Regions from separate parts of the Cronobacter universalis NCTC 9529 genome, predicted to be linked through region 2. Evidence: predicted binding sites of a transcription regulator. Region 2 holds the regulator's gene; the other holds the start of a gene.
The links. Region 2 encodes LexA, which represses DNA repair genes until DNA is damaged. Its sites were predicted from a motif close to TNCTGTATGTACATACAGNA; they were not measured.

Region 1 (5,903 bases), 410 kb from region 2:
CCCGCCGTGGAAAGACATCCCGCCATCCCAGACGCGGAACAGATAGAGCGGATTTTCAAGAAACAGCGGCAGGTTGTAAAACAGGACATAACCGATGCGGCCGCCAAGGAAAACGCCGAGGAAGCCCGCATACAGCAGGTTTTCAACTTCATTTTTGGTCCAACCGCTGCCGGGGCGATTAGCGCGACGAACGGCAAGCCACATGGCGAATACAAAGCCCACGAGGTACATCAGCCCGTACCAGTGAAGCGAAACCGGCCCAAGGGAGAAAATTACCGGATCAAAATCGGGAAAATGCAGATAGCCACTATTCATCTGTCACCAAAACCTGTTGTTATCCCGCTGAAAGTGGACAGCGGGTGAGATGCTGCGCCCTTTTCCGGGCGCTCCTAAGGCAGCGGATCATAGCATAAAGCCCAGCGTGGGCGAGGACACGAAGTTGTAAAAGATATGTAAGAGCACGCCCTGCTATCGCTGCGCTACAGGCCGCCGCGAATCAGGCCGCCCATGCCGCGACGCTCCATAAACGCCGCCACCTGATGACGTACTTCGGTCGCCGATTGCGATTCCAGGCTGCGCCCGCTAAGCGTTTCAGCTTCTTCCAGCGTGATATGCCGCAGCAGATACTTCACGCGCGCGACCGAGCGGCCATTCATGGAGAGATGGTGATAGCCCATACCGACCAGGAGCGCGACGCACATCGGGTCGCCGGCCATTTCGCCGCACAGGCACAGATCAATGCCGAGGCGCTGCGCCTCAAGGGCGATCATTTTAAGCGCACGAAGCATCGCGGGATGCAGACTGTCATAGAGGCTGGCGACGCGCGTGTTATTGCGGTCTACCGCCAGCAGGTATTGGGTAAGGTCATTGGTGCCGACGGAAATAAAATCAACGCGGCTTGCCAGGTGAGGCAGCATGAAGAGCATCGATGGCACTTCCACCATCACGCCCAGCCGGGGTTTAGGGATTTCATAGCCGAGCATCTCTTCCATTTCGCGGCCAGCGCGATCGATAAGCCGACGCGCTTCGTCCACTTCGTCGATGCTCGTGATCATCGGCAACAGAATGCTGAGATTGCCGGTCGCGGCGTTGGCGCGCAGCATGGCGCGCACCTGGATCAAAAAGATCTCCGGCTGATCGAGCGTGATGCGGATACCGCGCCAGCCGAGGCACGGGTTCTCCTCGCTGATGGGCATGTAGGGCAGCTGTTTATCCGCGCCGACATCAAGTGTGCGCAGCGTCACTGGCTTGTCATTAAACATCTGCAACATGCCCTGGTACTGCGCCACCTGCTCTTCTTCTGACGGGAAACCGCTTTGCAGCATAAACGGGATTTCGGTGCGGTAAAGGCCAATCCCGTCGATACGGCTGCCCAGTTTCTCTTCATGCTCCGGGCTCAGGCCCGCATTCAGCATGACCTGCACCCGCTCGCCGCTTTTCAGACAGGCGGGCTGTTCGACATAATCTTCGGCGAGCCGGCTAAGTTCATTTTCTTCGCTAATCAGCCGCTGGTATTCATGAAGCAGCACCGGGCCTGGGTCGACCAGCAGTTCGCCGCGATAACCATCCACCACCAGCATACGGTGATGCAGCACAGAAGGCTGGATATCCGCGCCCATCACGGTCGGAATACCCATCGCGCGCACCATGATAGCGGCATGGGAGTTAGCGGCGCCGTCGCGCACGACAACGCCCACCAGTCGGTCCTGCGGCAGCTCGGCGAGCGTCGCGGCGGAAAGCTCATCCGCCACCAGCACAAAACGCTCCGGCCAGGTATTTGGGCTCTGGATGTTATCGTCGAGATGGAACAGCAGGCGCTGTCCGAGCGTACGCAGATCGCCGGCCCGCTCTTTCATATAGCCATCGGTCAGCGCGGCGAACTGCTCGGCGAATTTCTCGATAACTTTTTTGACCGCCCACTCGGCGACCGAACCTTTATCCACCTCGTCGTAGAGCTCACGACGCAGCCGCGCGTCGGACAACAGGTGCGAGTAGAGATCGAAAATCGCCGCCGTCTCCTTCTGCGCGCCTGCGGCAAAGCGTTTGCTGTAGCGGCGGAATTCGCCGGCGGCTTCTTCGAGCGCGGTGGTCAGGCGTTCGCGCTCAAGCCCGGTATCCAGCGTCGAGGCTTCGTACACCTGCTCCATCAGCGGCAGCGTGGCGTCCATCCAGCCCTGCGCAATCGCCACGCCTGGCGAGGCCGGCAGCGCGCGGATACGCGTCTGGCGGTACTGGCCAAACAGCGCGGTAAGCTGAGATTGCGACAGGATCGCCGCCATCTGGGTGGCGAGCGTCACCAGGAAGGATTCTTCGCTCTCGTCGTACTGGCGCAGCTCGCGCTGCTGAACGACTAAAACGCCAAGCAGCTGGCGGCGCTGAATAATCGGCACGCCGAGAAAGGCGCGAAAACGCTCTTCGCGTACGGCGGGAATGTATTTAAAGCTGGGGTGTTTTTGCGCGTCGGCGAGGTTAATGGGTTCGGCGAGACGCCCGACAAGCCCGACGATGCCTTCGTCAAAGGCCAGCGTGACGGTACGCCCGCGCGGCTTTTTCAGCCCCCTGGTTGCCATAAGGTAATAGCATCGCCGGTCGTGGTCGGCGAGATAAACCGAACAAACTTCGGTATCCATCGCAAGACAGATATCCGTCACGAGAATATCCAGCGCCTCGTTGAGGCGCGGGGCGCTGGCCACTTTCTCGACTATTTCTCGCAACCGGGTGAGCATAATTTGCGTGGCTTAACCTCTTTTACGTCGCCAGGCAGGCGAAGGATTACGCTGCGGTGGCGCGCTCTCCTGCAACGGCATTACAACGCTTGCGAACTCTTTCATCACCCGACGATACACATCGCGCTTAAAAGAGACCACCTGGCGCACCGGATACCAGAAGCTTACCCACCGCCAGCCGTCAAATTCAGGCGTACTGCTGGTTTGCATGTTGATATCGGCGTCGTTGCTCATTAACTGCAGAAGAAACCACTTTTGTTTCTGGCCGATACATACCGGCTTTGTGTCCCAACGCACCAAACGTTTTGGTAATTTGTAACGTAACCAGTTTCGGGTTGTGGCAAGGATGCGCACATCTTTTCGTTGTAAACCGACCTCTTCGAAAAGCTCGCGGTACATCGCCTGCTCCGCCGACTCGCCGGGATTAATACCGCCTTGCGGAAATTGCCAGGAGTGCTGACCAAAACGTCTGGCCCACATTACCTGCCCCTGACGATTACAGATCACGATACCAACATTCGGGCGGTAGCCATCATCATCGATCACCGGACTACCTCAAAATAAACCTGGATAGTAACGATTGTTTCATACTCCTCATTGACGGTAAACCACTCTGTTAGCCGCTGTGAACAGGAATAACATTTGAATAACTCACAAAAATATGCGGGGTTATAAACAGGGAATGCGGTTGAAGGCTGCTTTTATTCACTTTTTCTGTGGATATCTTTGTGAAGAAGTGTCTTATTTCCCAGGGAAAACCCAAAACAACTTATAGGTAAGGATAATTCTTATAGATAAAATTTCATTGCTATTCAAACGATTAAAATTAAAAAAGCATGATATTCACCGCGTAGCGTGACGATCATCACACTCACGATCCTTATTCTGACGAAAGATCGACCAGCGTCGTTTTTATCCACAGATTATGCCAATAACTTAGTCACAAATTGCTGAAAAAGACGGTTTTCCCCGTCCGTCAAGGCTGTAAATCGAAACAGTAGTGGGGTATTTACACAGTTATCCCATTTTTCTGTGGATAAAGTGGTGTAAGATCCTGTTTATTGTCGGTGACCAGAATTGAACAACCTCAATCCGCGACGCCCGGGAAATCTTTTTTCCGTCTAAAAAGCATTTTAAATCATAGCATTGCCCCTGTTGCTCACAAGCAGGTAAACTCTTCCCACAAGCAGGTTTTTTGCTGTTCATTTTTTAATCAGAAGGTAATGGTTATGACGTCCCTCGCTCCTCTTACTCAACCGCCCGTCGATGAAGCGCAGCTGCTGCATCAGGCGCAGCAGTTGGCGGGGCTGACGCTTGGCGAGCTGGCGACGCTGGCCGGGCTCGACACCCCCGCCGATTTGCGTCGCGATAAGGGCTGGACAGGCGTGTTGCTGGAGCGCTGGCTTGGCGCGAGCGCAGGCAGTAAACCGGAACAGGATTTCGCCGCGCTTGGCGTGGAGCTGAAAACGATCCCAATAGACAGCCAGGGCCGCCCGCTTGAAACGACGTTTGTGTGCGTCGCCCCGCTGACGGGCAATACCGGCGTGACGTGGGAAACCAGCCATGTGCGTCACAAGCTCAAACGCGTATTGTGGGTGCCGGTGGAAGGCGAGCGCGACATCCCGCTGGCCGCGCGACGCGTCGGCGCGCCGCTGCTCTGGAGCCCGTCGCCGCAGGAAGACGATCGGCTGCGCCGTGACTGGGAAGAGTTAATGGACTTGATTGTGTTGGGTCAGGTGGAACGCATCACCGCGCGTCACGGAGAAGTGTTGCAGCTGCGTCCAAAAGCCGCCAACAGCAAAGCGCTGACGCCCGCGTTCGGCGCGCACGGCGAGCCGATACTGACGTTACCGCGCGGCTTTTACCTGAAGAAAAACTTCACCGCCGCGCTGCTGGCGCGCCATTTTTTGTTATGAACACCTTAAATTTTTGTCAACAGCCATGCGCAGACGCATATAATTAGCGTTTTGTTACTTTAAGCAGGACTTTTTGAATGTTGTTTGCATGGATAACGGATCCCAACGCCTGGCTGGCGCTCGGTACGCTGACGCTGCTGGAGATTGTGCTTGGGATCGACAATATCATTTTTCTCTCTCTGGTCGTGGCGAAACTGCCGAAGTCTCAGCAGGCGCCGGCGCGTAAGCTGGGTCTCGGCGCGGCGATGATTATGCGCCTCGCGTTGCTGGCGTCGATCGCCTGGGTCGTAAAGCTCACCAACCCGCTGTTTACGGTGTTCGATCAGGCCATCTCGATGCGGGATCTGATCCTGCTGCTGGGCGGCCTTTTCCTTATCTGGAAAGCCAGTAAAGAGATCCACGAAACGATCGAAGGCGAGGAAGAAGGCCTGAAAACCAACGTGCACTCCTTCTTTGGCGCCATCTTCCAGATCATGCTGCTGGATATTATCTTCAGTCTGGATTCGGTCATTACCGCGGTGGGCCTCTCCGATCATCTGTTTATTATGATGGCGGCGGTGGTGATTGCGGTAGGCGTGATGATGTTCGCCGCGCGCCCTATCGGCGAATTTGTCGAGCGCCATCCGTCCGTGAAAATGCTGGCGCTCTCTTTCCTGATTCTCGTGGGTTTCACCCTGATGCTGGAGAGCTTCGATATTCATGTGCCGAAAGGCTACATTTACTTCGCGATGTTTTTCTCCATCGCCGTGGAAAGCCTCAATCTGCTGCGCAACAAGAAAAAACCGCTGTAAGACGAACGCTCCTTCGGGAGCGTTTTTGTTTATTCCTCAGTGCTTTTAAGAATTTGCTGCTTTTTCGCGCCGCCTCGCTGCTTTTTACTAGACTCTACGTGGACCCCTTCCTGATGAGGCGAAAAACAATGAATAAATGGGCTGTAGCAATTTCTGCCGTCGGATTGGCCTTCGCGGTTTCAGGCTGTAGCAGTGATTACGTCATGGCGACCAAAGATGGCCGGATGATCCTGACTGAAGGCAAACCGCAGGTCGATGACGAAACCGGTCTGGTCAGCTATCGCGACCCGCAGGGTAACGAGATGCAGATTAACCGCGATCAGGTTTCGCAAATCATTGAGCGTTAAATAAAAGGTCAGCGTCACGCTGACCTTTTGGTTTTTTCTCCCTCCCCTCTTTTCCTTTTGTCTCCCCTCTGCCATGTTTATATTCCTTTGTCAGGAATGGCCTGACGCGGACTGAACAACAGA
Region 2 (5,903 bases):
GGGCGCGATCGCGACGCCTGTTTCCGGGCATTTTTAAATAATAACTATGTGGGGCTGTTGGTATTTATCGGCCTGGCGCTAAGTTATTTAAAATTCTGACAGAGAAGCGGGGAAACCCGCTTTTTTGTTATTAGCGGCGGTGCTGTGACGGCGGGACCCGCCCTACAAGAGGCCGCAGCATTGATAAAACGTAGGGTGGGTAAGCGAAGCGCACCCACCATCCACATCGTTATCAGCTATTACCACTGTTTTCCGCCAATAAAAAAGGCGGGTTTCCCCGCCTTTTACTGTCACTGATCAGACCCGATCACGCGCCCGCTTGCGCCGCCGCGCTCTCGATAGTCAGCCTCACATCCGACGTCATTAGCTCTGCCAGCATCTGGTAAACTTTCATGGTTTCCGCCGGTTCGGCATCGCCGGTATCGCTGATATAGCCTTCATCGCGCAGCGTCAGCACCAGCGTCGAGAACACCGCTTTATCGAAGAACTCCGGCGCGTTAATGCCGTGCAGCACGGAAAGGCGCTGCGCCACGGTGCGGCTCTCTTTCTCAAGCGTTCCGCGGTTGATGGACGGGTTAGCGCTCAGCAGCCAGAAGGTGATCGCGTAGCGTTGCAGTGTTTCGCGCACGCCAGCGGCCAGCAGTTGCAGCGTACGGGAGCGCGCCGGGTTCACCTGCAGCCAGACGTCGTCGGCAAGGATCAGCCCCTGCTGCGCCAGTTCGTTAACCAGCGCATCGACGACCGCCGGCACCTCTTCTTTTTCCCAGCGCAGGAACAGCTCCGTCTTCAGCATCGGGAACAGCTGTTCAACCTGCTGCTGCACCGCTTCACGGCTGATGCGGCGATGTTGCGTCACGATAGCGGCGATAAGCGATGGCAGCACCAGCATATGCATGATGTTGTTGCGGTAGTAGGTCATCAGCACCGCCTGCTCGCGCGGCAGCACGATGATATCGCCGATCGTATCTTTCTCGACATCGAACTTGTTCATCTGCAACGCGTGCTCGATGAGCTGCGTCGCCGTGGCGTCCGGCACCGTGGCGTCGGAGGCGTATGGCACGTTACGCAGCAGGCTCAGGTAGCAATCCAGCTGTTCGGTCAACTGCTCGCGCGTTAACGAACGCTGACGCGAGGCCAGCAACGCGGTGCAACACAGGTTCATGGCGTTAGCCGCGCCCGCATTGTTGATACGCACCATCAGCTGTGAAGCAATTTCATTCACCGTCGGGGTCAGCCACGCCGGACGTACCGCTTCGATCGGGTCGATGGAATCGCGCCACTCCGGCACATGCTGGTTCAGGAAGGTCATCAGCGGCAGCGGTTCGCCGAAGTTCACATAACCCTGACCCAGGTTACGCAGCTTGCTTAAGCCGCGCAGCATCTGCAGCAGGCTCTCTTTCTCTTTGGTGGCGCCGCGCAGCTCTTTCGCGTAAGTGCCCACTTCCATCACATGCTCATAGCCAATGTAAATCGGCACCAGCGTAATCGGACGCGTACCGCCGCGCAGCATGGCCTGGATGGTCATGGAGAGCGTGCCGGTTTTCGGATCGAGCAGACGACCGGTGCGCGAGCGCCCGCCTTCCACGAAGTACTCCACCGAATAGCCGCGGCTGAACAGTTCGCCGAGATATTCGCGGAAGACCGTGGAGTAAAGCTTGTTGCCTTTAAAGGTGCGGCGGATAAAAAACGCGCCCAGACGGCGGAAAATCGGCCCGGCGGGCCAGAAGTTCAGGTTGATGCCAGCGGCGATATGCGGCGGCACCAGCCCCTGGTGATAAAGCACGTAAGAGAGCAGCAGATAGTCCATGTGGCTGCGATGGCAGGGCACATAGACAATTTCGTGGCCGTCGTGGGCGAGCTGACGCACCCGCTCGGCGTTATGGACGTTAATGCCCTGGTAGAGACGGTTCCAGGTAAACCCAAGCACGCGGTCGGTAAGGCGAATCGCCTCGTAAGAGAAGTTTGCGGCGATCTCTTCCATCAACGCGACGGCGTTTTGCTGGGCTTTCTCGTGCGAGATTTTTTTGGTGCGCGCTTCGTCTTCAACGGCGCGAGCGATAGCTTTTGACGAGAGCAGCTTGTTAAAGAGATCCTGGCGCGCAGGGAGGCGCGGGCCGACAGCGGCGAGGCGCTGGCGGGCGAAATGCATACGCGCCACGCGGGCCAGTTTCTGGGCGATGCGCTTGTCCGTACCGTGTTCGGTCGCCATGCGGCGCAGCGACACCGGCGGCGAGAAACGCACAAAGCTGTCGCGACCAAGCCAGGAGACCGCGAAGAATTTCTGAATGCCGTTCAGCATGCGCAGCGGCGGGTTTTCCTCGCCCTTTTCGCGCCCCGGCGAGCGGCCGAACATGACCGACACCGGCACCATCTGGACGTCGAGATCCGGGTTGCTGCGGTGCAGGTCGAGATAGTTGTGGAACAGCTTGATCGACTCTTCCTTCGGCGTGTAGTAAGTAAACACGCGGGGGCCGCCATGGATAAACACATAGCGCGGCAGTTCGGTGCCGTCGATAACCAGTGGTTCCAGCGGGTCCGGCAGATCGTGCTCCAGGCACTGGGCGCGCAGCGTCAGGAGATCCGCCTTCGAGTTATACGGCAACACATACATGATGGGGCGTGACGTATCGAGCCCAAGTTCGGGGCAGGGCGCCGCCGGGATGGACTTGCTTTTTACCAGCACGCTTAATGGTAAATTAAGTAATTTGTAGTAAATTCGTGGCCAACCGGACATAAACGATGTAAAGCCTCTGGTTAATAATGCAATTGCGGCGCAAGAATATCAGAAACTCCGTAGAATTTCTGTGGTGCTTCTTTATCGAAGCGCATTAGCATTGACGCCTGAATTTAAAAAAGGTTTCTTGTCATGGCCAACAACACCACGGGGTTAACTCGAATTATTAACGCTGCCGGCTATTCCTGGAAGGGATTACGCGCCGCCTGGAAAAATGAAGCCGCATTTCGCCAGGAAGGGGTTGCCGTAATAGCCGCCATTCTTATCGCCTGCTGGCTGGATGTCGACCCGATCACCCGCGTCCTGCTGATTGGCTCCGTGACGCTGGTTATGATCGTTGAGATCCTCAACAGCGCCATCGAAGCGGTCGTTGATCGCATCGGCCCTGAATTTCATGAACTTTCCGGGCGCGCCAAGGATATGGGCTCCGCCGCGGTCCTGCTGTCGATTATCCTCGCGCTGGTCGTGTGGGTCACGCTGCTCTGGCAGCATTTGCGATAAGTTTTCCAGAAATCGCGAAAGAAGCGCTTTTTTAACCGGTTATGGTTTTAAAATCACCTTTAGCTGTATATACTCACAGCATAACTGTATATGCACCCAGGGGGCGGAATGAAAGCATTAACTACCAGGCAACAAGAGGTGTTTGATCTCATTCGGGATCACATCAGCCAGACCGGCATGCCGCCTACGCGTGCGGAAATCGCGCAGCGTCTGGGTTTCCGTTCGCCAAACGCGGCGGAAGAGCACCTCAAAGCGCTGGCGCGCAAAGGGGTTCTTGAGATTGTCTCCGGCGCGTCGCGCGGTATTCGTCTGCTGCAGGAAGAAGAAACCGGCCTGCCGCTTGTAGGGCGCGTCGCGGCAGGTGAGCCGCTGCTGGCCCAGCAACATATCGAAGGCCACTATCAGGTCGATCCTGGCCTGTTTAAGCCGAACGCCGATTTCCTGCTGCGCGTTAGTGGGATGTCGATGAAAGATATCGGGATTATGGACGGCGACCTGTTAGCGGTTCATAAAACGCAGGATGTGCGCAACGGCCAGGTTGTGGTCGCGCGTATTGACGATGAAGTGACGGTAAAACGCCTTAAAAAACAGGGCAATGTCGTTGAGCTGCTGCCAGAGAACAACGAGTTCAAACCGATCGTTGTCGATCTGCGCGAGCATAACTTCTCTATCGAAGGTCTGGCGGTCGGCGTGATCCGTAACGGCGAATGGCTCTGAGGCCTTTCCCGGCTGCCTGACGCCGCATTACCGTAACTGGCCCGCCCCGGTTACGGTAATGACCTCTCCCGTCTGCTAAAGTCTGCATATTTTTTCATCATCGCGTAACGGCATCGGAACGCCATATGCCCTTTCTCACTTCTACCGATAAAGCTCTCTGGCGCCTCGCGCTGCCAATGATTTTCTCCAATATCACCGTGCCGCTGCTGGGCCTGGTGGATACCGCCGTGATTGGCCATCTCGACAGCCCCGTGTATCTGGGAGGCGTCGCGGTTGGCGCAACCGCCACCAGCTTCCTGTTTATGCTGCTGCTGTTCTTACGTATGAGCACCACCGGGTTAACCGCCCAGGCGTTCGGCGCGCGCGATCCGGCGGCGCTGGCCCGCGCGCTGGTGCAGCCCATGGCGCTGGCGCTTATCGCCGGTGTGCTGATTATCGCGCTGCGCGAACCGCTGATTCATCTGGCGCTGCATATTACCGGCGGCAGCGACGCTGTGCTGACGCAGGCCCGGCGGTTTCTGGAGATTCGCTGGCTCAGCGCGCCCGCGTCGCTTGCTAATCTGGTGCTGCTGGGCTGGCTGCTGGGCGTTCAGTACGCCCGCGCGCCGGTTATCCTGCTGGTGGTCGGTAATCTGCTTAATATCGCGCTTGATCTCTGGTTCGTCATGGGGCTTGGCCTTAACGTCCAGGGCGCAGCGCTGGCGACGGCGATAGCGGAATACGCGACGCTTGGCATTGGTCTTATGATGGCGGCCCGCGTGCTGCGCCTGCGCGGCATTACCCCGGCGATGCTGAAAACCGCCTGGCGCGGCGGCGTCGGCAGGCTGCTTAAGCTTAACCGCGACATCATGCTGCGCTCGCTGCTGTTGCAGATCTGCTTTGCCTCCGTCACCGTGTTTGGCGCCCGGCTTGGCAGCGATATTGTCGCCGTTAACGCCATTCTGATGACGCTGTTAACCTTCACGGCTTATGCGCTCGACGGCTTCGCCTACGCGGTGGAAGCGCATGCCGGGCAGGCCTTTGGCGCGCGGGATAAATCGCAACTGCGCAGCGTCTGGCGCGCGGCGTGCCGACAGGCAGGCATGGTCGCGCTGGCGTTCGCGCTGCTGTATGCCGTGGCGGGGCAGTATATTGTGTCGCTGTTAACATCTTTGCCGTCGTTGCAGGCGCTGGCGCAGCCCTATCTCTTCTGGCAGGCGATCCTGCCGGTAGTCGGCGTCTGGTGTTATCTGCTGGACGGCATGTTTATCGGCGCGACGCGCGGGGCGGAGATGCGCAACAGTATGGCTGTCGCGGCGCTCGGTTTTGGCCTGACGCTGCTCACGCTGCCGCGGCTTGGCAACCACGGTCTGTGGCTGGCGCTCACCGTTTTCCTGGCGCTGCGCGGATTGTCGCTCGGTTACTTATGGCGTCGCGGGCGTCTTTTGCACTAAGTTTTCCTGATGTATCACATCGCCGATAAAAGAAAATTTGTCGGCTCCAGCGCTTCGTTATGGTTAAAGATTCTGAATATCCCGCCGGGGGTAAAATTGACGTCTAAAATGAGTAGTACGTTCAGCAAATGATGAAGATGACCCGGGCTGAACCCCCACAGGAGAACCTGTGAGACTGATTCACTACCGAATGTTAAGGAGACGTCTATGAACAGAGATGAAGCTGGCGGTAACTGGAAACAGTTTAAAGGTAAAGTGAAAGAGCAATGGGGTAAATTAACCGACGATGATATGACTATCATCGAAGGGAAACGTGACCAACTGGTGGGTAAAATCCAGGAACGTTACGGTTATGCGAAAGATGAAGCCGACAAGGAAGTGACTGACTGGGAAAGCCGCCACGATTACCGCTGGTAATCCGGCCACCACCTCAAACGGTATTTTCCCTCTGAGGCTGCCCTGCCCAACGGTACAAGGATGTACCACCCATCCTGACTGATTAACGCCCTTTCTTTTTC

Region 1: a site for LexA is predicted at 3,707-3,726, ahead of mutH (DNA mismatch repair endonuclease MutH). Genes of this name have one in related genera too.

The regions. Positions count from the first base shown of each region.
Region 1 covers NZ_CP012257.1:3,404,589-3,410,491, forward strand. Annotated here, with positions in the region: gene lgt (prolipoprotein diacylglyceryl transferase) at 1-315, opposite strand, end outside; gene ptsP (phosphoenolpyruvate--protein phosphotransferase) at 480-2,726, opposite strand; gene rppH (RNA pyrophosphohydrolase) at 2,739-3,272, opposite strand; gene mutH (DNA mismatch repair endonuclease MutH) at 3,956-4,642, shown strand; gene AFK65_RS15680 (TerC family protein) at 4,720-5,433, shown strand; gene AFK65_RS15685 (YgdI/YgdR family lipoprotein) at 5,562-5,780, shown strand.
Region 2 covers NZ_CP012257.1:3,815,746-3,821,648, reverse strand. Annotated here, with positions in the region: gene ubiA (4-hydroxybenzoate octaprenyltransferase) at 1-99, shown strand, start outside; gene plsB (glycerol-3-phosphate 1-O-acyltransferase PlsB) at 308-2,734, opposite strand; gene AFK65_RS17580 (diacylglycerol kinase) at 2,867-3,235, shown strand; gene lexA (transcriptional repressor LexA) at 3,344-3,952, shown strand; gene dinF (MATE family efflux transporter DinF) at 4,078-5,385, shown strand; gene AFK65_RS17565 (CsbD family protein) at 5,593-5,802, shown strand; gene zur (zinc uptake transcriptional repressor Zur) at 5,885-5,903, opposite strand, start outside.